Regions from separate parts of the Pseudomonas fragariae (ex Marin et al. 2024) genome, predicted to be linked through region 2. Evidence: predicted binding sites of a transcription regulator. Region 2 holds the regulator's gene; each other region holds the start of a gene.
The links. The regulator sigma-54, encoded in region 2, starts transcription at its own class of promoters, with help from an activator protein. The targets are predictions, from matches to a motif close to ANTGGCATNNANNTTGCTNT.
Positions count from the first base shown of each region.

Region 1: the regulator sigma-54 is predicted to act here: its motif matches at 4,238-4,257, upstream of AC54XV_RS17735 (flagellar hook-length control protein FliK).
Region 3: the regulator sigma-54 is predicted to act here: its motif matches at 4,362-4,381, upstream of glnK (P-II family nitrogen regulator).

Region 1 is NZ_CM184369.1:4,124,543-4,132,260, reverse strand. It holds gene fliI (flagellar protein export ATPase FliI) at 1-1,244, shown strand, start outside; gene fliJ (flagellar export protein FliJ) at 1,251-1,700, shown strand; gene AC54XV_RS17750 (STAS domain-containing protein) at 1,785-2,132, shown strand; gene AC54XV_RS17745 (fused response regulator/phosphatase) at 2,092-3,798, shown strand; gene AC54XV_RS17740 (Hpt domain-containing protein) at 3,833-4,189, shown strand; gene AC54XV_RS17735 (flagellar hook-length control protein FliK) at 4,302-5,705, shown strand; gene fliL (flagellar basal body-associated protein FliL) at 6,541-7,053, shown strand; gene fliM (flagellar motor switch protein FliM) at 7,063-7,718, shown strand, end outside.
Region 2 is NZ_CM184369.1:5,031,280-5,038,997, forward strand. It holds gene AC54XV_RS21770 (ATP-binding cassette domain-containing protein) at 1-734, opposite strand, end outside; gene AC54XV_RS21775 (KpsF/GutQ family sugar-phosphate isomerase) at 1,039-2,013, shown strand; gene AC54XV_RS21780 (KdsC family phosphatase) at 2,013-2,552, shown strand; gene lptC (LPS export ABC transporter periplasmic protein LptC) at 2,561-3,133, shown strand; gene lptA (lipopolysaccharide transport periplasmic protein LptA) at 3,120-3,668, shown strand; gene lptB (LPS export ABC transporter ATP-binding protein) at 3,669-4,394, shown strand; gene AC54XV_RS21800 (RNA polymerase factor sigma-54) at 4,577-6,070, shown strand; gene hpf (ribosome hibernation-promoting factor, HPF/YfiA family) at 6,146-6,454, shown strand; gene ptsN (PTS IIA-like nitrogen regulatory protein PtsN) at 6,465-6,929, shown strand; gene rapZ (RNase adapter RapZ) at 6,932-7,718, shown strand, end outside.
Region 3 is NZ_CM184369.1:193,921-201,638, forward strand. It holds gene xerC (tyrosine recombinase XerC) at 1-596, shown strand, start outside; gene AC54XV_RS00905 (HAD family hydrolase) at 589-1,281, shown strand; gene sutA (dormancy-specific transcriptional regulator SutA) at 1,352-1,678, opposite strand; gene AC54XV_RS00915 (secondary thiamine-phosphate synthase enzyme YjbQ) at 1,777-2,202, opposite strand; gene AC54XV_RS00920 (ammonium transporter) at 2,445-3,782, opposite strand; gene glnK (P-II family nitrogen regulator) at 3,816-4,154, opposite strand; gene AC54XV_RS00930 (accessory factor UbiK family protein) at 4,572-4,847, shown strand; gene AC54XV_RS00935 (hypothetical protein) at 5,086-5,703, shown strand; gene AC54XV_RS00940 (AraC family transcriptional regulator) at 5,719-6,636, opposite strand; gene AC54XV_RS00945 (SDR family oxidoreductase) at 6,872-7,606, shown strand; gene AC54XV_RS00950 (permease) at 7,622-7,718, opposite strand, start outside.

The DNA of each region.
Region 1 (7,718 bases), 910 kb from region 2:
TTGAGGCCGAGGGCCTGCGCGCGGCAATGGGCAGCCGGTGTGTAGTTATCAATGACGACAGCCATCACCCGGTGGAAGTCGAAGCTGAAGTGATGGGTTTTTCCGGTGGCAAGGTGTTTCTCATGCCGGTCGGCAGCGTGGCCGGCATCGCGCCTGGGGCGCGGGTTGTGCCGCTGGCCGATACCGGTCGTCTGCCGATGGGCATGAGCATGCTGGGCCGGGTGCTTGATGGTGCCGGTCGTCCGCTGGATGGTCGCTCGCCGATCAAGGCTGAAGACTGGGTGCCGATGGATGGCCCGACCATCAACCCGCTCAAGCGTGACCCCATCAGTCAGCCACTGGATGTCGGCATTCGGTGCATCAACGGTTTATTGACGGTGGGTCGCGGTCAGCGTCTCGGGCTGTTTGCCGGTACGGGCGTGGGCAAGAGTGTGCTGCTCGGCATGATGACGCGCTTCACCGAAGCGGACATCATCGTCGTCGGCCTGATCGGGGAGCGGGGCCGTGAGGTCAAGGAGTTCATCGAGCACATCCTCGGCGAGGAGGGCCTGAAGCGTTCGGTGGTGGTCGCTTCGCCAGCCGATGATGCGCCTCTGATGCGTTTGCGCGCAGCGATGTATTGCACGCGAATCGCCGAATACTTTCGTGACAAGGGCAAGAATGTCCTGTTGCTGATGGATTCCCTGACCCGTTTTGCTCAGGCTCAGCGGGAAATCGCGCTGGCCATTGGCGAGCCGCCGGCCACCAAGGGCTATCCTCCATCAGTGTTTGCCCGCTTGCCCAAACTGGTCGAGCGCGCCGGCAACGCTGAAAAGGGCGGTGGTTCTATTACCGCGTTTTACACCGTGCTCTCCGAAGGCGATGACCAGCAGGACCCGATTGCCGACTCGGCGCGCGGTGTGCTGGACGGTCACATCGTGTTGTCCCGGCGTCTGGCCGAAGAGGGGCATTACCCGGCTATCGATATCGAAGCGTCGATCAGCCGGGTCATGCCCGCCGTGGTCAGCCCCGAACACATGGCGCGTGCGCAGCATTTCAAACAGTTGTGGTCGCGTTATCAGCAGACGCGCGATCTGATCAGCGTCGGCGCCTACGTGGCCGGTGGTGATCGCGAGACGGACATGGCGATCGCGCTGCATCCGGTACTGGTGCGCTATCAGCGTCAGGCGTTGCGCGAGAACGAAAGCATGCAGGGCAGCAGCGAGGCGCTGGCGTCGATCTTCGCACCAGCGCCTGGCGGCTGATAACCCATGGCGCAGAGTCGAGCGGCGCGTCTGGCGCCGGTGGTCGAGATGGCAGAGGCTGCCGAGCGAACTGCCGCCCAGCGCCTTGGGCACTTCCAGGGGCAGGTCAATCTTGCCAACAACAAGCTGCAGGAACTTGACCAGTTTCGTCAGGATTATCAGCAACAATGGTTGCAGCGCGGCAGTGCCGGGGTTTCCGGGCAGTGGCTGCTGGGTTATCAACGCTTTCTCAGTCAGCTCGATGTCGCCGTTGCCCAGCAATACAAAAGTCTTGAATGGCACAAAGCCAATCTGGATCGGGCGCGCAGCGCCTGGCAGGATTGCTACGCGCGGGTAGAGGGCTTGCGCAAGCTGGTGCAGCGGTACATGGACGAGGCGCGCAGGCTGGAAGACAAGCGCGAGCAGAAATTGCTCGACGAGTTGTCGCAGCGCCTGCCTCGTCATGAACAATTCTGACGTTTGACTCAATCAGACCCGCAGTGATCTCTCTGGCTGGTCTACGCTATCAATGTCTCGGTGATGAAACACCTCGAGGTTCCCATGACTGTCACTTCCGAACGTTCTGCCGATGGCCAGACGCTGACCCTTTATATCGAAGGGCGTTTCGATTTCAATTCCCATCAGGCGTTTCGCACTGCCTATGAGGACTATCCGCAGTCGCTGAACTACGTGGTCGACCTGCGCGGTACGCATTATCTGGACAGTTCTGCGCTGGGCATGCTGTTGCTGCTGCGCGATCACGCCGGAGGTGACAAGGCATTGGTACGCCTGGTCAACTGCACGCCTGATGTGCTGAAGATTCTGGCCATTTCCAATTTCTCGAAGCTGTTCGAATTGAGCATACCCAGTGCAGCCAGCCCCGAACAAACTGTGCATTCTGATCGCTGATGACAGCACCAGTGACCGCTTGCTGCTGTCAACCATCGTGGCGCGGCAGGGTCACCGGGTCCTCAGCGCGTGCAACGGTGTCGAAGCGGTTGCCATCTTCAAGGCCGAAAGCCCGCAGTTGATTCTGATGGACGCCATGATGCCGGTCATGGATGGTTTTGAGGCCGCGCGAAGGATCAAGGCGATGGCCGGCGAATCGCTGGTGCCGATCATCTTCCTGACCTCGCTCACCGAAGGCGAGGCGCTTGCACGCTGCCTGGACGCCGGTGGTGACGACTTTATGTCCAAGCCTTACAACCCGCTGGTATTGGCCGCCAAGCTCAACGCCATGAATCGTTTGCGGGTATTGCACGAAACTGTTCGCCAGCAGCGTGACCAGATCGCCAGGCACCATGAATATCTGCTCAATGAGCAGCGTGTCGCCAAGGCGGTGTTTGATCAGATCGCCCACGCCGGTTGCCTGGGGGCGAGTAACATTCGCTACCTGCAGTCCCCCTACGCACTGTTCAACGGCGACCTGATGCTGGCTGCTTACACCCCCGCCGGGCACATGCAGGTGCTGCTCGGCGATTTCACCGGACATGGCTTGCCGGCTGCCGTTGGCGCGATGCCGCTTGCAGAAGTGTTCTATGGCATGACAGCCAAGGGCTATGGCCTGGTTGAAATCCTCCGTGAAATGAACGCCAAGCTCAAACGCATCCTCCCGGTCGACATGTTTTGTTGTGCGACGCTGCTGTGTATCAATCTGCCGCAGCGGCAGGTCGAGGTCTGGAGCGGTGGCTTGCCGGACGGCTACCTGCTGCGCGGCGCACAGGGCGAGCATGTGCCGCTGGCCTCGAATCATCTGCCCTTGGGCGTATTGAGCGTCGATGCCTTCGACGCGCGCACCGACGTGTATCCGTTGGCGCCGGGTGACCGCATATTTCTGTTGTCCGACGGCGTGCTCGACACCAGTAACAGTCAGGAGGAGCTGTTCGGTGCGCAGCGTCTGCGACAGGTTCTGTCGGCCAATCGCGAACCGCAGTTGCTGATCGAAGAGATCCTCGAGGCGCTCAACGAATTTGGCGGCAAGGCGCGTGACGATGTCAGTCTGCTGGAAGTCAGCGCTGTCGAAGCGCCGCTGCAAAGTCTGCCTGCCATGATGTATTCGGACAGCGGCGCCTCCAGCCCGCTGGACTGGTCGGCCAGCTTCGAGTTTCGCGCCTCGACCCTCAAGCGTTTCAACCCCCTGCCTTACGTACTGCAATTGCTGCTGGAGGTTCACGGTCTGCGTGATCAGGGCGCTGCACTGCATATGGTGCTCGGCGAGCTGTACAGCAATGCGCTGGAGCATGGTGTGCTAGGGTTGGATTCGGCGCTCAAGCACGACGCAGCAGGCTTCGCGCTCTATTATCAGCAGCGGGCAGAACGCCTCGACAGGCTGCAGTCCGGCTTCATCCGCATGACCCTGCAGGTTGAAACGGTCGCGCAGGGCGGTCGGCTGACCCTCGGCGTCGAGGACAGCGGCCAGGGATTTGATGTGGAAAAGACCCGGACGCTGACGCCTGCCGGCAATGAACTGTATGGTCGCGGGCTGCATCTGGTCTGTGAGTTGAGCCGCGAGGCCAGGTGGTCCAGGGATGGCAGGACCGCCTGCGTGGAATTTTCCTGGGAGGGAGTGGCATAATCCCCGCCTGGAGTCTTGATCAAGGAGTGAACAAGTGTCGATTCATCTGGATTACAGCGTGTTGAATACCTTGCAGGAGGTCATGGAAGACGAATATCCAACCTTGCTGGATGTTTTTATCAAGGATTCCGAGCAGCGTATCGCGCAGCTGCGTCTGGCTGCCGGGTCCCGCAATCCTGACTTTCAGGAGTTGAGCCTTACCGCTCACAGTTTCAAGGGCAGCAGCAGCAACATGGGGGCCTTGCAGCTTTCCGAGCTGTGCCGTCAGCTCGAGGAGCAGGCCCGTCAGGAGCAGTTCGCAGGTCTGGCAGAATTGATTGGCACGATCGATAGCGAATACATGACGATTCGCGGGCTGTTCAATTCCGAGCGGCAGCTGTTCGTCATCTGAGCCCTTAGAGTCATGCCCCCGATCCCCGCTATGGGGAATCATTAGATAACTGGCCCGTATATTGCTAGCTATTTCGGTAAGGCGATAACCAGCAGCTGATGCGGAGACCGAAATGCCCCTTGCTACCAATGCGCTTCTTCAGGCCACAACCTCTGTGACCGCCAGGTCCGGTGTGGCCAACAATGCGGTCAAGTCTGCTGACAGCAGCAAGGACGGGGCCTCCAGCTTTTCCAATGTCTATGCAAAGCAGGCGAAAGACACCGTGCCTGCGCGCGAAGATGCGCCAGTAAAGCCAGCCCGCGACAAGACCGCGCCTGACAAGGACAAGGTTGCCGCCGGCAAGGACAAGCCTGCAAGCGATCAGGCAAATGCCGCCGACAAGTCTGGCGTTGCCGATAGCGGCAATGATTTGCCAGCCAGGCCGGCTGCTGCAGATGATGACGCAGCCCATTCTGACTCGAAGCAGGATGATGCGCAGGCCTCTGCCGATCCGGCGCTGAATGACGGCCAGGCGATCGTCGATCCCGTCCTTGATCCGGCATTGCAGGCAATGACCGCACAGGCTCCCGCGGCACCTGTTGTAGCCAAGGCGCCAAGTGCACAAGTTGTCACTGCGCCAGCGGTCTCGGCGCTCACCACTACGCAGGCGGCCCCGCCAGCAGTGGCTAAAGAAGCCTTCGATCCGGACGCCGATCCGCTTGATGGTCTGGATGCTGTGCAGCTGGCGCTGGAAAACGCCACTGCCAAGACTCAACTGGCTGCGCAGAATGCCCAGGCTGCCAACAAGGCGACGCCGAGCAATGCTGAAGCTGACCCGAATCAGAATATCGTCAATAACCTGTCGGTCCTGAGCGAGCAGCTTCCGTCCGAAGGCGGCAGCACCGAAAGCAGTGACAAGTCGTTCAGCGGTTTGATCGGCGAGGGGCTGAAGGATGTCAAAGGCGCCGCCGGTGATACTCGCGTCGACAACTTTGCCGATCGCCTCGCAGCGCTCAGTCAGGCCGCGCAACCTGCACGCGCAGCGGCTGCACCTGCCGCACCCTTGATGAACCAACCGTTGGCCATGCATCAAAGCGGCTGGACCGAAGGCATCGTCGATCGCGTCATGTACCTGTCGAGCCAGAACCTCAAGACCGCCGATATCAAGCTGGAACCTGCCGAACTCGGTCGTCTTGATATCCGTATCAACATGGCGCCTGAGCAGCAGACCCAGGTGACATTCATGAGCGCGCACATGGGCGTACGTGATGCGCTGGAAAGCCAGATGTCGAAGCTGCGTGAATCGTTCGTGCAGCAGGGGCTTGGCAACGTCGACGTCAATGTCTCCGATCAGTCGCAACAGCAGGCCCAGCAACAGGCTCAGGAACAGGCCAGCCGCTCCCAGCGCAGCGGTCGTGGCGGTGGCATGAGCTCCGGCGATAGCTCCGATGAAATCGCAGGCGTCGATGCGGCCATCCCGGTCAGCCAGCCAGCAGCACGTGTGATCGGCACCAGTGAGATCGATTATTACGCGTGAGGCTCCTGCGTCACATGGCAGTCGCTACACGATGTCATGCATTGTCTTCACGTCTTGGCGCAGAAATGCTTTTTGAGCGCGATGGCACTGATGAAGTCGAGGGGCGAAAAGGTGATTTGAGCCAAACGCTAATTAGCCTGATATCACAGAACCGTTGTGTGACGCAGAGCGTCACGAACTGCATTCCCACGCTGGAGCGTGAGGAACGATAGTCATCAGCTACCGGGCCGTGCCTCTAGCCCGACTACTCTAAAGTGCTTTTCGAGCACGATGGCACTGACGACGCAGAGTGCGACGTTAGTGACGGCTGAGTCCTGGCGCTGATCCGGGGGTAGCCTGGCAGGACGCCAGGCTAGCCGCACCGGGCCATGGAGGGCCCGTTGCGGCGACCCCCGGATCAGTGTCAGGACGAAGGAACCCGACGAAGTCGGGCCGGAAACAGGAGCGAAGGACTTTGCTCACTTTGGTCCCTCAAAGTGAGTCGCCGAGGGGCGAAAAGGTCCCCTGAGTCGAACCTCAATCCACCTGACAAAGAAAAACCGCCGTGTGACGCAGAGCGTCACGAACTGCATTCCCACGCTGGAGCGTGAGGAACGATAGTCGTGGCAGCCGCGACGCGACGTCACGAACGGCATTGCCACGCGGAGCGTGGGGGCGATAGTCATCAACTCCCGGGCCGGGCCCTCAGCGCTGGCACAAGAATCACGATCCCTGCGCGCCCTGGCGCGTAACCGGTTGTGTCCGATACATCCCCGTTTCGTACAACTCTGGCATAACACTTGCTCTGCCTCTGTCACGTATTGAAGAACCTCTTGAATAGTGACGGATTATTGGCATGGCGCAGAGCGAAGAAGTTAAAGACCCCGCGACCACAGGCAAAGGTAAAGGCAAACTCAAGCTCATTATCATCGCCGTCGTGGCGTTGCTGCTGGCGGTAGGCTTGTCGGTGGGCGCGACCTGGTTCCTCATGCACAAGAGCGAAAGCAAGGTAGATCCAGCGGCGGCTGCCGCGGCAGCGAACGTCAAGCCAGTGGCGGTGTTCGAACCGATGACCCCGGCCTTCGTCGTCAACTTCAACGCCAACGGTCGCCAACGCTACATGCAGGTGAGTATTACCATGCTGGGCCGTAACGCAGCCGACATGGAAGCGCTGAAGGTACACATGCCATTGATCCGCAATAATCTGGTCATGCTGTTTGCAGCCATTCCCTTCGAATCGCTGGCTTCGCCGATCGGCCAGGAAATGCTGCGCCAGAAAGCGACCGCCAGCATTCAGGAAGTCGCACAGAAAGAACTCGGCAAGACTGTGATCGAACAGCTGCTCTTCACTAACTTCGTATTGCAGTAGGACTCTCCCATGGCCGTGCAAGACCTGCTCTCCCAGGATGAGATCGATGCGCTGCTGCATGGCGTCGACGATGGGATGGTCCAGACCGACAACAACAGCGAACCTGGCAGCGTCAAAAGTTACGACCTGACCAGCCAGGACCGGATCGTCCGCGGACGCATGCCGACGCTGGAAATGATCAACGAGCGATTCGCCCGCTACACGCGTATCAGCATGTTCAACCTGCTGCGCCGCTCTGCGGACGTGGCGGTGGGCGGTGTCCAGGTCATGAAGTTCGGTGAGTACGTGCATTCCCTGTACGTGCCGACCAGCCTTAACCTGGCCAAGATCAAGCCGCTGCGTGGCACCGCGCTGTTCATTCTCGATGCCAAGCTGGTGTTCAAGCTGGTGGACAACTTTTTCGGCGGTGACGGGCGTCACGCCAAGATCGAAGGCCGGGAGTTCACGCCGACCGAACTGCGTGTCGTGCGCATGGTGCTGGATCAGGCGTTTGTCGACCTCAAGGAGGCCTGGCAGGCGATCATGGAAGTGAATTTCGAGTACATCAACTCGGAAGTGAACCCGGCCATGGCCAACATCGTAGGGCCGAGCGAGGCTGTAGTTATTTCCACCTTCCACATCGAACTCGATGGCGGTGGTGGCGATCTGCACGTGACCATGCCGTA
Region 2 (7,718 bases):
GTCATGAATTGACGAATACGTGGATTGTCCGAGGACATCAGTTCCTGAGGCGTACCCTGCCCCAGCACCTGCCCGTCGCCGACAACATAGAGATAGTCGGCAATGCTCGCCGTCTCGCTGAGGTCATGGGACACCACGATACTGGTGATACCCAGCGCGTCGTTGAGCAGGCGGATCAGACGCACCAGCACCCCCATCGCAATCGGGTCCTGCCCGACGAAGGGCTCGTCATACATGAGAATCTGCGGATCGAGAGCGATTGCGCGCGCGAGCGCGACACGACGCTTCATGCCGCCCGACAATTCGTCCGGCATCAGTTCCACCGCACCGCGCAGGCCCACGGCCTGAAGCTTGAGCAGAACGATGTCGCGGATCATTTCTTCCGGCAGCTCGGTATGCACGCGCAGGGGAAAGGCGACGTTTTCGAAAACATCCAGATCGGTAAACAGCGCACCGCTCTGAAACAAAACGCCCATCTGCTTGCGGGCATCGAACAGATCACTGCGCGATAGCTCAGGCAGATTCTGGCCATTGACCCACACCTGCCCTTCGCTCGGGCGCAACTGGGCACCCATCAGGCGCAGCAGGGTCGTCTTGCCGCAGCCTGACGGCCCCATGATCCCGGTGACCTTGCCGCGCGGAATACGAATATCAACGTTATTGAAAATGCTGCGCGCACCGCGTTTGAAAGACACACCTTTCAACTCGACCGCATAGGCGTCATCAGGACTCATCTAAACTCCTTGCGATACAGCTTCCACCCCGAGCCGCCGGTTTTTGAACACCGACAGGCTGCCCAGGCGTGCCGAACAGGCCGCGAACTATATCACCGCAGCCACCCGCCCCCAAGAAGAGAACCGAGCGGTTCAGGTATTCGCTGAATTATTCTGTACCACAATGTTATGGCCACAGGCTTGAATACAGACCCGCAGGTGCGTAGGAAATTCGTTTAAAAACAACACAACGACGATCAGACGTGAGGGAATCGTTCATTACCGCTATAATCGCCGCCTTTCAGCAGGCTGACCCTCTCCAGACATGAACCAATCCAGTGACCTGATCCAATCGGCGCAACGCACCATTCGCCTTGAGATAGAAGCCATACAAGGCTTGCTTGAACGTCTTGACGGCGATTTCGTGCGCGCGTGCGAAATGATCCTCGCCAGCAAAGGGCGTGTGGTCGTGGTCGGCATGGGCAAGTCCGGACACATCGGCAACAAGATCGCCGCCACGCTGGCGAGCACCGGCACCACCTCGTTTTTCGTGCATCCGGCCGAAGCCAGCCATGGCGACATGGGCATGATCACCCGTGATGACATCATCCTGGCCCTGTCGAACTCCGGCAGCACCAACGAAATCGTCACCCTGCTGCCACTGATCAAGCGCCTGGGCATAAAGATGATCAGCCTGACCGGCGACCCCGAGTCCATTCTGGCCAAGGCTGCCGACATCAACCTCAACGCGCATGTCGTGCATGAGGCCTGCCCGCTCAACCTGGCACCGACGTCCTCGACAACCGCCGCACTGGTCATGGGCGACGCCCTCGCCGTGGCGCTGCTCGACGCGCGCGGTTTCACTGCCGAAGATTTCGCATTCTCCCATCCGGGCGGCGCACTGGGTCGCCGCCTGCTGCTCAAGGTCGAGAATGTGATGCACTCCGGCGAATCACTGCCCAGCGTGCAACGTGGCACCCTGTTGCGCGACGCACTGCTTGAAATGACTCGTAAAGGTTTGGGCATGACGGCCATCGTCGAAGCCGACGGCACACTGGCCGGCATCTTCACGGACGGTGACTTGCGCCGGACACTGGACCGCCCCGTCGATATCCGCCAGACCATCATCGACGAGGTCATGACGCTTCATGGCAAGACCGCCCATGCCGAGATGCTCGCCGCCGAGGCGCTGAAAATCATGGAGGACAACAAAATCAGTGCGCTTGTTGTCGTAGACCAGAACGACCGGCCGGTTGGCGCATTCAACCTGCAGGATCTCCTGCGCGCAGGCGTCATGTAATGGAAACCGAAATAATGACCCAGGATCTCATGCAACGCGGCAAGGCCATCAAGCTGGCAGTCTTCGATGTCGATGGCGTGCTGACCGATGGCCGCCTTTACTTCATGGAAGACGGCAGCGAGATCAAGACATTCAATACTCTCGACGGCCAGGGCATTAAAATGCTGATAGCCTCGGGCGTCACCACGGCGATCATCAGTGGCCGCAAGACCGCGATAGTCGAGCGCCGGGCAAAGAGCCTGGGCATTGAACACCTGTTTCAGGGACGTGAAGACAAACTGGTGGTACTGGACAAGTTGCTGGCAGAACTCAACCTGAGTTACGAACAGGTCGCCTATCTGGGTGATGATCTGCCAGACTTGCCCGTCATCAGACGCGTCGGTCTGGGCATGGCAGTGGCCAATGCTGCCGGCTTTGTACGCGAGCACGCACACGGGATAACCAGGGCGCGAGGCGGCGAAGGTGCAGCGCGCGAATTCTGCGAACTGATTCTGAGTGCGCAAGGCAACCTTGAAGCGGCTCACTCCGCCTATTTATAGAAGCCATTATGTTCACTAAAAAAATTCGCAAGTTCCTGCTTCTCGGGGTACTGGCGCTGCTGCTGGCAGCGGTCGGTTACTGGAACATCAGCCCGGAAAGCTTCATGGACCAGCCTGATGCGTCGCTTGACGACACGGCGATCGACTACTATGCGATCAATACTCGCAGCGTGCAGTACCTGCCAGACGGCACACTTCAGTACGACATGACCTCCGACAAGGTCGAGCATGTGAAGGCCACAGATGTGAGCCTGCTGACGACACCCAATCTGAACATGTACCGCGGCGGAGCATTTCCGTGGCACGTGCAAAGCAAACGAGGTGAAGTTTCGTCCGACGGCGATCAGGTCGAGCTGATGGATTCCGTTCGTGTTGAACGCACCGATGAAAAACAGCGCACGACCATTATTACCAGCAGCCGCATGACCGTATTTCCTCAGAAGGAATATGCGCAGACCGACCAAGACGTTAGAATCGACGGCGCGGGCGGTGTCACTACGGCCAAGGGAATGAAAGCGTATTTGAAAGACAGCAGGATGGACCTGCTGTCCAACGTAAGAGGACAGTATGAGGCTCGTTAAAACTCTTCCTTTATTGCTCGGCCTGGGCGCAGCACTGGGAAGCGCGAGCGCCTGGTCCCTGCCAACCGACCGAGATCAGCCTATCCACATCCAGTCTGACGATGCTCAGCTCGATGACAAGAAAGGCGTGGCGACTTACAAGGGCAATGTCATCATCACTCAGGGCTCGATGAAAATCACGGGCAACACCGTGACGATCACGCGTAATGCCCAGGGCGAAGTCGACGTATTTACCTCCGTCGGCAACCTGGCCTACTACGAGCAGAAGCCTGCCGTGGACAAGCCGATCGTGCAGGCCTATGCCGTCACCATCCAGTATTACGCCGGCCAGGACCGTATCGTCCTGATCGACAAGGCCAAGGTCATCAATGACGGCAACACCTCGGAAGGCGAGAAAATCGTCTACGACACGGTCAGACAGGTCGTCAGTGCCGGTCGGGCCAATGGCGGCGCCAAGGTGACCACGCCACGTCCGCGTATCGACATGGTCATCCAGCCGAAAAAGAAAACCGATCAACCTCAGAAGGCCCAGTAAATGGCGACGCTCAAAGCCCAGCATCTGGCTAAAAGCTACAAAAGCCGGCAGGTCGTGCGCGATGTGAGCATCTCCATCGACAGCGGCCAGATCGTCGGCCTGCTGGGCCCGAACGGCGCCGGCAAGACCACCTGCTTCTACATGATCGTGGGTCTGGTCCAGGCTGATCAGGGGCGCGTGCTGATTGACGATCTGGATGTCAGCCATCAACCCATGCACGGTCGCGCCCGCGCAGGCATCGGCTACTTGCCTCAGGAAGCCTCGATCTTCCGCAAGCTGTCGGTGTCCGACAACATCATGGCGATTCTCGAGACCCGCAAGGAGCTCGATGCCGGTGCTCGCCGCAAGGAGCTGGAAAGCCTCCTGCAGGAGTTCCACATCACCCATATCCGTGACAACCTGGGCATGAGCCTGTCGGGTGGTGAACGTCGCCGTGTGGAAATCGCCCGGGCTCTGGCCACCGCGCCTAAATTCATCCTGCTGGATGAACCGTTTGCAGGTGTCGACCCTATTTCGGTAGGCGACATCAAGCAGATCATTCACCATCTCAAGGCCAAGGGTATCGGTGTACTGATCACTGACCACAACGTCCGGGAAACGCTGGATATCTGCGAAACAGCCTACATCGTCAACGATGGACAGCTGATTGCGGAAGGCGATTCGGAGACCATTCTGGCGAATCAGCTGGTGAAAGAGGTCTACCTCGGCCACGAGTTCCGCCTTTAATCGACTGCCCTTTGCGCTTCGCAGCCGATTGATGCCTACGCAGTGTATTGACAACATTTTATTTGTCATATCACTCTAGGCAAACGCACAGGTTTCAGGCATATAATTTGCTTAAGTTGGCGCCACGGCGCCTGTAGTAGATGGCGCATGCGCGCCGGCGAATAAGGTGTTTAGCCCCTGCCATGAAACCATCGCTAGTCTTGAGAATGGGCCAGCAGCTGACGATGACACCGCAGCTGCAACAGGCAATCCGCTTACTTCAGCTTTCCACTCTGGATCTCCAGCAGGAGATCCAGGAGGCGCTGGAGTCAAACCCTATGCTGGAGCGGCAGGAAGAAGGCGACGACTTCGACCATTCCGACCCGCTTGCCGACAACATCGAACAAAAGCCCAACCCCGACGTTCAGGAACCGACCTATCAGGAATCCGCGCCTACCGTGGACAACCTTGAAGAAGGTGAATGGAACGAACGCATTCCCAACGAGCTGCCCGTCGATACCGCATGGGAAGACATCTACCAGACCAGCGCCAGCAGCCTGCCAAGCAACGATGACGACGAGTGGGACTTCACCACGCGCACCTCTGTGGGCGAAAGCCTGCAAAGCCACCTGCTGTGGCAACTGAATGTCGCGCCGATGTCCGACAAGGACCGTCTGGTAGCGGTTACGCTGATCGACTGCATCAACAACCAGGGTTATCTCGACGAGACGCTCGATGAGATTCTCGAGTCCTTCGACCCCGAACTGGACATCGAGCTCGACGAGATCGAAGCCGTACTGCACCGCATCCAGCAGTTTGAACCTGCCGGCATCGGCGCTCGCAACCTGAGCGAATGCCTGCTGCTGCAACTGCGCCAGCTGCCAGCAAAAACACCCTGGCTGACAGAAGCACAACGCCTGGTCAGCGACTACATCGACCTGCTCGGAAGCCGCGACTACGGCCAGCTGATGCGACGCATGAAGCTCAAGGAAGACGAGCTGCGTCAGGTCATCGAACTGGTGCAGAGCCTCAACCCGCGTCCAGGCTCGCAGATCGAATCCACAGAAGCCGAATACGTCATTCCGGATGTGATCGTGCGCAAGGACAATGAACGCTGGCTGGTCGAACTCAATCAGGAGTCGGTGCCGCGCCTGCGCGTCAATCCGCAATACGCGGGCTTCGTACGGCGCGCCGATACCAGCGCAGACAACACCTTCATGCGCAATCAGTTGCAGGAAGCGCGCTGGTTCATCAAGAGCCTGCAAAGCCGCAACGAAACGTTGATGAAGGTCGCCACGCAAATCGTCGAACATCAGCGCGGCTTTCTCGAGTACGGTGACGAGGCCATGAAGCCGCTCGTCCTGCACGACATCGCCGAGGCAGTGGGCATGCACGAGTCGACCATCTCGCGCGTAACCACCCAGAAATTCATGCACACCCCACGCGGCATTTACGAGCTGAAATACTTCTTCTCAAGCCATGTGAGCACCTCCGAGGGCGGTGAATGCTCGTCCACGGCAATTCGCGCAATCATCAAAAAACTGGTTGCGGCGGAAAATCAGAAAAAGCCGTTGAGTGATAGCAAGATCGCTGGTTTACTGGAGGCACAAGGCATTCAAGTAGCCCGTCGCACAGTCGCCAAGTACCGTGAGTCTCTCGGGATCGCCCCTTCCAGTGAGCGTAAGCGGCTGATGTGATGCAGGCCGAGCCACAGCGTCCCAGAGGCATGCGCCATGCCTGCCTCTTTATGCACTGGCAAAGGAGAAAGCTGTATGCAAGTCAACATCAGTGGACACCAACTGGAAGTGACCAAACCCCTTCGTGAATACGTTGAGCTCAAGCTCAAGAAGCTCGAGGGGCATTTTGACAAGATTACCAACGTGCAGGTCACGATGACGGTCGAAAAGCTCAAGCAGAAGATCGAAGCCACGTTGCACATCCATGGTGGAGAGGTCGTTGCCAATGCTGAACATGATGACATGTATGCTGCCATCGACCTGCTCACTGACAAGCTAGACCGACAATTGCTCAAGCATAAGGAAAAGCAGCAAAGCATCCTCAAAGGTGCGGCCGCTCGCTAACGCCCATTTAATGATCCGAATCGAAAATATCCTGACCCCCGGCCGCTCCCTTGTGAACGTGCCGGGCGGCAGTAAAAAGCGTGTACTCGAAGAAATTGCCAACCTGATCGGCCGTGAAGTGCCGGGCATGGTGTCGGACACAGTATTCGCAAGTCTCGTCGCCCGGGAAAAACTGGGCTCGACCGGTTTTGGCAACGGTATTGCCATCCCCCACTGCCGCCTCGCTGACTGCAGCGAGCCTGTCAGTGCAGTGATTCACCTCTCCACCCCTGTGGATTTCGACGCCATCGATGGTGCGCCGGTCGACCTGCTGTTCGTCTTGCTGGTCCCGCAAGCTGCCACCGATGAACACCTGGAGCTGCTGCGCCAGATCGCCAGCATGCTCGACGACAAAGATGTGCGTAAGCGCCTGCGCAGTGCCGAAAGCGCTGAGGCGCTTTATCAAGTGGTGCTGGACGTGCAGAACGGAAACTGACCATGCGCATGATCATCGTCAGCGGTCGCTCCGGCTCAGGCAAGAGTACGGCGCTCGATGTGCTGGAAGACAACGGCTTTTACTGTGTCGATAACCTGCCGGCCGGCCTGTTGCCGGAGCTGGCCGAACGCGCGCTGATCAACACCGAACTCGCCGAACCCTTGCTGGCGGTTTCGATAGATGCCCGCAATCTGCCCAGCCACCTGACCCGTTTTCCGCAGATGCTGGATGAAGTACGCTCGCGCAATATTCAGTGCGACGTGCTGTATCTGGATGCAGACGAAGCCACCCTGCTCAAGCGCTTCTCGGAAACCCGGCGCCGCCACCCGCTGAGCACGGCAGATCGTTCGCTGGCCGAAGCGATACGTGATGAAACCGCACTGCTTGGCCCGATCATCGATCTGGCCGACCTGAAGATCAACACCACCCACCTGAATCTCTATCAGTTGCGCGACGCGCTCAAGCTTCGTCTGCTGAACAAGCCCGAGCCAGGCACTGCATTTCTGATCGAGTCCTTTGGTTTCAAGCGCGGCATGCCTGTCGATGCAGACCTGGTATTCGATGTGCGCTGCCTGCCCAATCCGTACTGGAAGCCAGAACTGCGCGACCACTCGGGGCTTGAACAACCCGTTATCGACTACCTGTCGGTGCAGCCTGACGTCGAAGAAATGTTTCAGGACATCTTCGCTTACCTGAACAAATGGCTACCCCGGTTTGCAGCCAGTAACCGTTCTTACGTTACCATTGCCATCGGCTGTACCGGCGGACACCATCGTTCGGTCTACCTGA
Region 3 (7,718 bases), 1.4 Mb from region 2:
AGGGCGAGCGGCGTCTGCCCAAGACCCTGGACACCGACCGCGCCGCGCAATTGCTGGACGGCGGCGTTGAAGATGATTTCCTGGCGCACCGCGACCAAGCCATCCTGGAGCTGCTGTACTCGTCAGGGTTGCGCCTCTCCGAACTGACCGGTCTGAATCTGGACCAGCTGGACCTGCGTGACGGACTGGTGCAGGTGCTGGGTAAGGGCAGCAAGACCCGCGTATTGCCTGTGGGCAGCAAGGCGCGCCAGGCACTGGAAGTCTGGCTGCCGCTGCGCGCCCTGACCAATCCGCAGGACGACGCGGTATTTGTCAGCCAGCAAGGCAAGCGCCTCGGCCCGCGCGCCATTCAGGTGCGACTCAAGGCAGCCGGTGAGCGAGAGCTGGGGCAGAATCTGCACCCGCACATGTTGCGGCACTCCTTCGCCAGTCATCTGCTCGAATCGTCACAGGACCTGCGCGCCGTGCAGGAGCTGCTTGGTCATGCGGATATCAAGACCACGCAGATATATACACACCTGGACTTCCAGCATTTGGCTACTGTTTATGACAGCGCCCATCCCCGAGCCAAACGTAAAGGAGCTGCAGATGATTAAGCTGGTGACGTTTGATCTTGACGACACGCTCTGGGACACCGCCCCGGCCATTGCCGGTGCCGAAGTCACGCTGCGTGACTGGCTGGGCGAACACGCGCCCAGGCTGGGAGCGGTTCCTGTCGAGCACCTGTGGGAAATCCGCTCGCGTCTGGTAGCCGAAGACCCGTCCTTCAAGCACCGCATCAGCGCCTTGCGCCGCCGCGTGCTGTTCCATGCGCTCGAAGATGCCGGCTACGACCCGGACGAGGCGCAGGACCTGGCGGACCGGGGCTTTGAAGTGTTCCTGCAGGGCCGTCATCAGGTGCAGATTTTCCCTGAGGTGCAACCGATGCTGGAAATTCTCGCCAAGACCTTCACGCTCGGCGTGATTACCAATGGCAATGCCGATGTGCGTCGTCTGGGGCTGGCGGACTACTTTGCCTTCGCGCTGTGCGCCGAGGACCTGGGCATCGGCAAGCCTGATCCGGCACCGTTCGTGGAGGCGTTGCGCCGCGCAAAGGTCGATGCCGGCGCGGCGGTGCATGTCGGTGACCATCCCAAGGACGATATCGCAGGTGCCCAGCAGGCCGGCATGCGCGCCATCTGGTACAACCCGCAAGGCAAGGCCTGGGATGCGGATCGACTGCCCGATGCCGAGATCCACAACCTGTCGCAACTGCCCGAGGTGCTGGCGCGCTGGGCCTGAAGGCGCACTGACAGGCGCGCATAGAAAAGCCCGCAGCGACGGCGGGCTTTTCTCATACAGTCATGCAGCCTCAGATAGGGCGGCTACCGTATTTGTTGTCAGGCTTCTTGGGCGGATCGGCGACCACGTTGGCCTCCACTTCCTGCACCTTGCCGCCACGCGCCAGGAATTCTTCCATGGCACGTGCCAGAGCATCACGCTCCTTGTTCTTGGCTTCCACGCTGGGCAGTTCATCGACCGAGACTGCAGCCTTGGCCTTGCCTTTTGCGGCAGGTGCCGGAACGTCATCGTCTACTTCGACCGGGTCGTCGCCGGGAGCAGCTGCAAGCTCCTCACCGTCCTCTTCGCCTTCCAGGTCGTCTTCCAGATCGTCCTTAATATCGTCGTCGTCGCTCATGTTGTACCTCATGACTTGCGAAAGCTGATTAGTTATAGCCCAACCGCCCAGAATTGCTAAGGCAACCGGAAAAATTCAACAACCGCTGACCTCAGCGGTTATGTCCACTCACCCTGAAGGGTGGCCAGGACGTTGCGAGACCCACCAGCGTCTCGATGTTCGCCCAGGTAAATACCTTGCCAGGTGCCCAGCGCCAGCCGCCCTGCCGTAACCGGCAACAGCAACTGGCAGCCCAGCAGACTGGCCTTGAAATGCGCTGGCAAGTCATCAGGGCCTTCGTCGTCATGTTCGTAGCCGTCCACGCCCTGGGGCACCAGACGGTTGAAAAAACGCTCAAAGTCGCGACGTACCGCCGGATCGGCATTTTCGTTGACGGTCAACGAAGCCGAGGTATGTTGCAGCCATACATGCAGTAGCCCGACACGACAACCGCGCAACGGGGGCAACCCCGCGACTATCTCGTCAGTCACCAGATGGAACCCACGGGGCCTGGCCCGCAAGGCAATCCTGGATTGATGCCACATACCGTTCTCCGCACCTTCGGCGCGCATTCTAACTCGACTGAGAAAAAAGCAAAGCGCGCAATAAACCGGCTTCCCTGCAAGTTGACGAAGACGGTGGCAACCTCGTTACCTGCGCTGTGTCACGGTGCCGAGATCATTGACACGGGCAAGATCAATGACAGCAAAAAGCGGCGGTATATCCACAAACGTCAGACAAAAAAAATGCCCGGAGACCGGGCATTCTTTTTTGCGCAGGCCAAAGCTTACAAGTTGTAGCCACGCTCGTTGTGTTGCGCAAGGTCCAGACCGACAGACTCTTCCTCGTCGGTGACGCGCAGCCCCATGACCGCATCCAGCACCTTGAGGATGATGAAGGTCACGATTGCGGTGTAGACAACGGTGAACGCGACGCCCTTGAACTGAATCCAGACCTGAGCACCGATGTCGGTCACGGTGCCGAAGCCGCCCAGTGCAGGTGCTGCGAAAACACCGGTCAGGATGGCGCCGACGATACCGCCGATGCCGTGAACGCCGAACGCATCCAGGGAGTCGTCGTAGCCCAGCTTGCGCTTGAGGCTGGTCGCGCAGAAGAAGCAGATCACGCCTGCTGCCAGACCGATGATCAGCGCGCCCATCGGGCCGACGGTACCGGCCGCAGGGGTAACGGCAACCAGGCCGGCAACCACACCAGAGGCAATACCCAGAGCACTTGGCTTACCGTGAGTCAGCCACTCGGCAAACATCCAGCCCAATGCGGCGGCCGCGGTAGCGATTTGAGTGACCAGCATGGCCATACCGGCAGTACCGTTGGCTGCAGCGGCGGAACCGGCGTTGAAGCCGAACCAGCCGACCCAGAGCATCGCTGCGCCGATCAGGGTGTAACCCAGGTTGTGCGGCGCCATCGGCGTGGTCGGGAAGCCTTTGCGCTTGCCCAGTACCAGGCACGCTACCAGACCGGCTACACCGGCGTTGATATGTACGACGGTACCGCCAGCGAAGTCCAGAACGCCCCAGTCCCACAACAGGCCACCGACGCCGCCCCAGACCATGTGGGCGATTGGCGCGTAGACCAGAGTGAACCAGATACCCATGAACACCAGCATCGCGGAGAACTTCATGCGTTCTGCGAAGGCGCCGACAATCAGGGCAGGGGTGATGATCGCGAAGGTCATCTGGAAGGTGACGAACACCGCCTCAGGGAACAACGCAGCAGGACCGGTAATGCTTGCCGGCGTGATGCCTGCCAGGAACGCTTTACCCATACCGCCAAAGAAGGAATTGAAGTTGACGACGCCCGCTTCCATACCGGTTGTGTCAAACGCGATGCTGTAGCCGTAGACGACCCACAGGATGCTGATCAGACCGGTGATGGCGAAGCACTGCATCATCACCGACAGAATGTTCTTGGAACGAACCATGCCGCCGTAGAACAGCGCGAGACCGGGGATGGTCATGAACAGGACCAGAGCGGTCGAGGTCAGCATCCATGCAGTGTCGCCAGAGTTCAGCACCGGCTCGGCCACTGGATCAGCCGCCAGGGCAAGACCAGGTAATGCGAGGGACAACAGGGCACCGAGCCCTGCGAATTGACGCAGAGTCATATTGTTTTCTCCTGGGGCGTTGGGTTTGGCGGCTTAAATAGCGTCTGTATCGGTCTCGCCGGTACGGATGCGGATGGCCTGTTCCAGATTGACCACGAAAATCTTGCCGTCACCGATCTTGCCAGTGTTGGCGGCCTTGGTTATGGCTTCGATGACACGATCCAGATCCTTGTCATCGATGGCGACATCGATCTTCACTTTGGGAAGGAAGTCGACGACGTATTCAGCACCGCGATAAAGCTCAGTGTGACCCTTCTGACGCCCGAAGCCTTTGACTTCAGTGACGGTGATGCCCTGCACGCCGATTTCAGACAACGACTCGCGAACGTCATCCAGTTTGAACGGCTTGATGATGGCAGTGACTAGCTTCATGAAAACTTTCTCCCGAATTTGGTGGACTTGCCCCAGGAAAACAAACCCGACTCAAGTCTAAGCGCAGTGTCTGGCTTTGTAACGTGTCGGCCGCCTGATCAGGCCAGACCCACTCCAGAAAACCGCTTCTGACGAAACACTTCCCCGCTCCGCCTGCCGCACTGCATTCGTCACAGCGACTGCATCAGTGCATGGGTCATAAGCCACTAAGCAGAAAGCTTGCCATCTCGCGAATATTCATTGAATACAGGCTCTTGGGCTGGTTTTGCACAACCTTGCAGGGTCTATCATGGAGCTAATGCACAGCAATGGTGCTCATGTGCCCGTCACTGCGCTCCATAAGCGTGCATTGCGCCCTCGGGATTGACTATAGACACTGCGTGTTACACTGCCGCCCTCTGATTCAGGAAAATAACCATGCTCGCGCCCAAAGCCTTTCTCGACGCTCTCAGCGGCCACGCCTCTCGCCTGTTCAATGGCGAAACGCCTGTACCGCGCAGCGAATTCGAAACCCAGTTCAAGGCCCTGCTGCAAAGCGGCTTCAGCAAACTGGATCTGGTCAGCCGTGAAGAGTTCGACAGCCAGATGGCCGTCCTCGCCCGCACCCGCGCCCGCCTGGAAGCGCTGGAGGCCAAGATGGCCGAGCTGGAAGAGAAGGCTGGCGGGGCCGCAGGGACTGAAAAAGCCGAATAAGGGTTTCCTTGTTTTACTCAGTGCGCTGCAGCGCTGAACGTTGTCATGCACAACGGGGCAGGCACCTGACCTGCTCGCGAAGCGAGATGCTCAAACGTGTACTGGCCTTCGCGTCGCAGCCATGAATCGCTCCGGATTTCAGTGATACAGTTTCGCGCCGAAATACGCTAACGTCTCGGCGCGCCAGTCATGGGCTGGCCACTCCTCCCGGCTATTCGAACGTTCTATGGATGGAAGCATGACTGACAAACGTCCCCTTATTCACTGCTCCCTGGCCGCAACCCTGTGGTTGTGTGTCGGCACGTCGGTTTTCGCTCAGGACACGGCACTGCATTCCGGCAAGTACGAGCAGTTGATGCTGGCCGTGACGCCTGATCATCAGGTCGAGGGTTATTACTCGGAGACGCGCGGCGAAACATTCAGCTGTGCGTTCTATCTGCAAGGCAAGGTCGAGGCCGGGAAGGGCGCAGCGGTGTCGTCCTGGCTGGATGACGTCTACCCGGGAACACTAAAGGCCTCGGCTGATGGCGTGGTGCTGACGATCGAGCAAGGCCGGCAGCACCCCGGCTGCATGAACGTGTTGGCGCCGGACATCGCCACCGGCCTGGACCTGACCCGGACCGCCAGCAGGCAGTGGGTCGGTCTGCTGACCGTCACGGCGGACAAGGCCTGGCTGCAAAAAACACCGAATGCCAAGGCCACCCGAGGCGCCTATATCGTCAAGGATGACGTGGTCGGGGTTCTGGCATTCAAGGATGGCGCGGCTCAGGTCGAGTTCATCAATGCCGATGATCGCTCGTTTACCGGGTGGATCAGTCAGGACCAATATGCGCGGTTGGCTGCGCCCGGCCGCTGATGTCGGACGGGGAGGTCAGCCGATCTGCCGCACTCGGCTGAGATCTGTCGAGGGCGGGCAGCCAAACTGGCGGCTGTACTCCCTGCTGAACTGCGAAGGGCTTTCATAGCCGACGCGATAGCAGGCGCTGGAGGCGTCCAGGCCTTCATTGATGATCAGCCGTCGAGCTTCTTGCAGGCGCAGCTTTTTCTGATATTGCAACGGGCTCATGGCGGTCAGCGCCTTGAATCGGTGGTGCAGCGTCGAATTACCCAGGTTGGCCAGACGTGCCAGTTCGTCGATGCGCAGCGGCTCGGTGTAATGACTGTTCAGCCAGTCGACCGCCCGCGTAACGCGATGCGTCTGCGAATCCCCGACCGCGATTTCGTAGAGTCGCCGCCCATTGTTGCCGCGCAGCAGCCGGTAGTAGAGCTCCCGAAGTGCAAGGGGCGCGAGCATGCCGATGTCCCGGGGCGTGTCGAGCAGGCGCACCAGCCGCAACACCGTCTCAAGCAATGGCTGATCCATTGGCTCAAGAAACAGGCCCCGCTGCGGCTCGTCCGGAACGCCGTTCAATGGCGCCTCCGCAATGAGCTGGGCAATGTGCGCAGGCTCGAAATCCAGACGAATACACAGATAGGGCGCCTCGCCACTCGCTTCAAGCACGCGCCCGGCGACCGGCACCGTCACCGCGACGATCAGGTAGTTGAGCGGATCGTATACATACTGCTCATCGCCCAGCGCAACCTCCTTGCGACCTTGAGCGATCACGCAAAGGGCTGGCCGATGCAGCGCATGAATCAACTCTGACGGGGCGTCGCAGCGGATAACGTGCAGCGGCGCAACAGCGGTTTCATAAACACCGGGTGCCGCAAAGCGCTGCATCAGCAACCGGATGATTTCAGCCCGGCAAACATCGGTGCCCGGAGCACTCGCAGCATTCTGTGTATCCATGAATAACCCCGTCCCAGGTCAGTGTTGCTGTACGCCCATCCTTTGCATCGAACGCCATCATAGCGGCCATTGCGCGGCGATTCAGCGTAAGGCAGACCCACAGACAGGAATAGGCAAGTGCCGCGCAGGTATCGGCATGCACGCAGTGATGAGCGACTCGTAGCATGGCCATCGCAATCAGTTTGAGCCAAGCGCTGAAGCTGAGCCACCGATGACTTCACGAGGAAAGTCAGTCATGTCGAACATTCAAGGCAAGGTTGTACTGATCACCGGCGCCAGCAGCGGCATTGGCGAAGCTGCCGCCCGACTCATCGCCGCCAAGGGCGCATACGTGGTGCTGGGCGCTCGGCGCATCGAGCGTCTGCAGACGCTGGCGGCAGGCATCGAAGCGCAGGGCGGCTCGGCACGCTTCCGCGCGCTGGACGTGACCGAAGCGCTCGACATGCAAGCCTTTGCCGACTTCGCCACACATGAGTTCGGCAAGATTGACGTGATCATCAACAACGCCGGCGTCATGCCCCTGTCGCCGCTCGCCGCGCTGAAAATCGCAGAGTGGAACCAGATGCTCGACGTCAACGTGCGCGGCGTACTGCACGGCATCGCCGCCGTGCTGCCGAGCATGCAAGCGCAAGGGCACGGTCAGATCATCAACATCTCGTCCATCGGCGGCCTCGCCGTTTCCCCGACCGCCGCAGTGTACTGCGCCACCAAATTCGCTGTTCGCGCCATCTCCGATGGCCTTCGGCAGGAAACCGACAAAATCCGCGTCACCGTCGTCTGCCCCGGCGTGGTCGAATCAGCACTGGCCGACTCGATTTCCGACGAGACCGCGCGCGAGGCGATGAAAGCGTTTCGAAAGGTTGCCCTGGAGCCGGATGCGATCGCACGTGCGCTTGTTTATGCAATCGAGCAGCCGGACGGGGTGGATGTGAGCGAGATTGTGGTGCGGCCTACGGGGAGTGCTTATTGAGACCGGTAATGAGGACTACCACTTCCAGGCCCTTTCGGTGAACTCGGCCGTTGGAGGCAGCGCGCCGCGGAGAAACGCGAGGTATTTGTTGAACAGGACCTCGTGCTGGAAG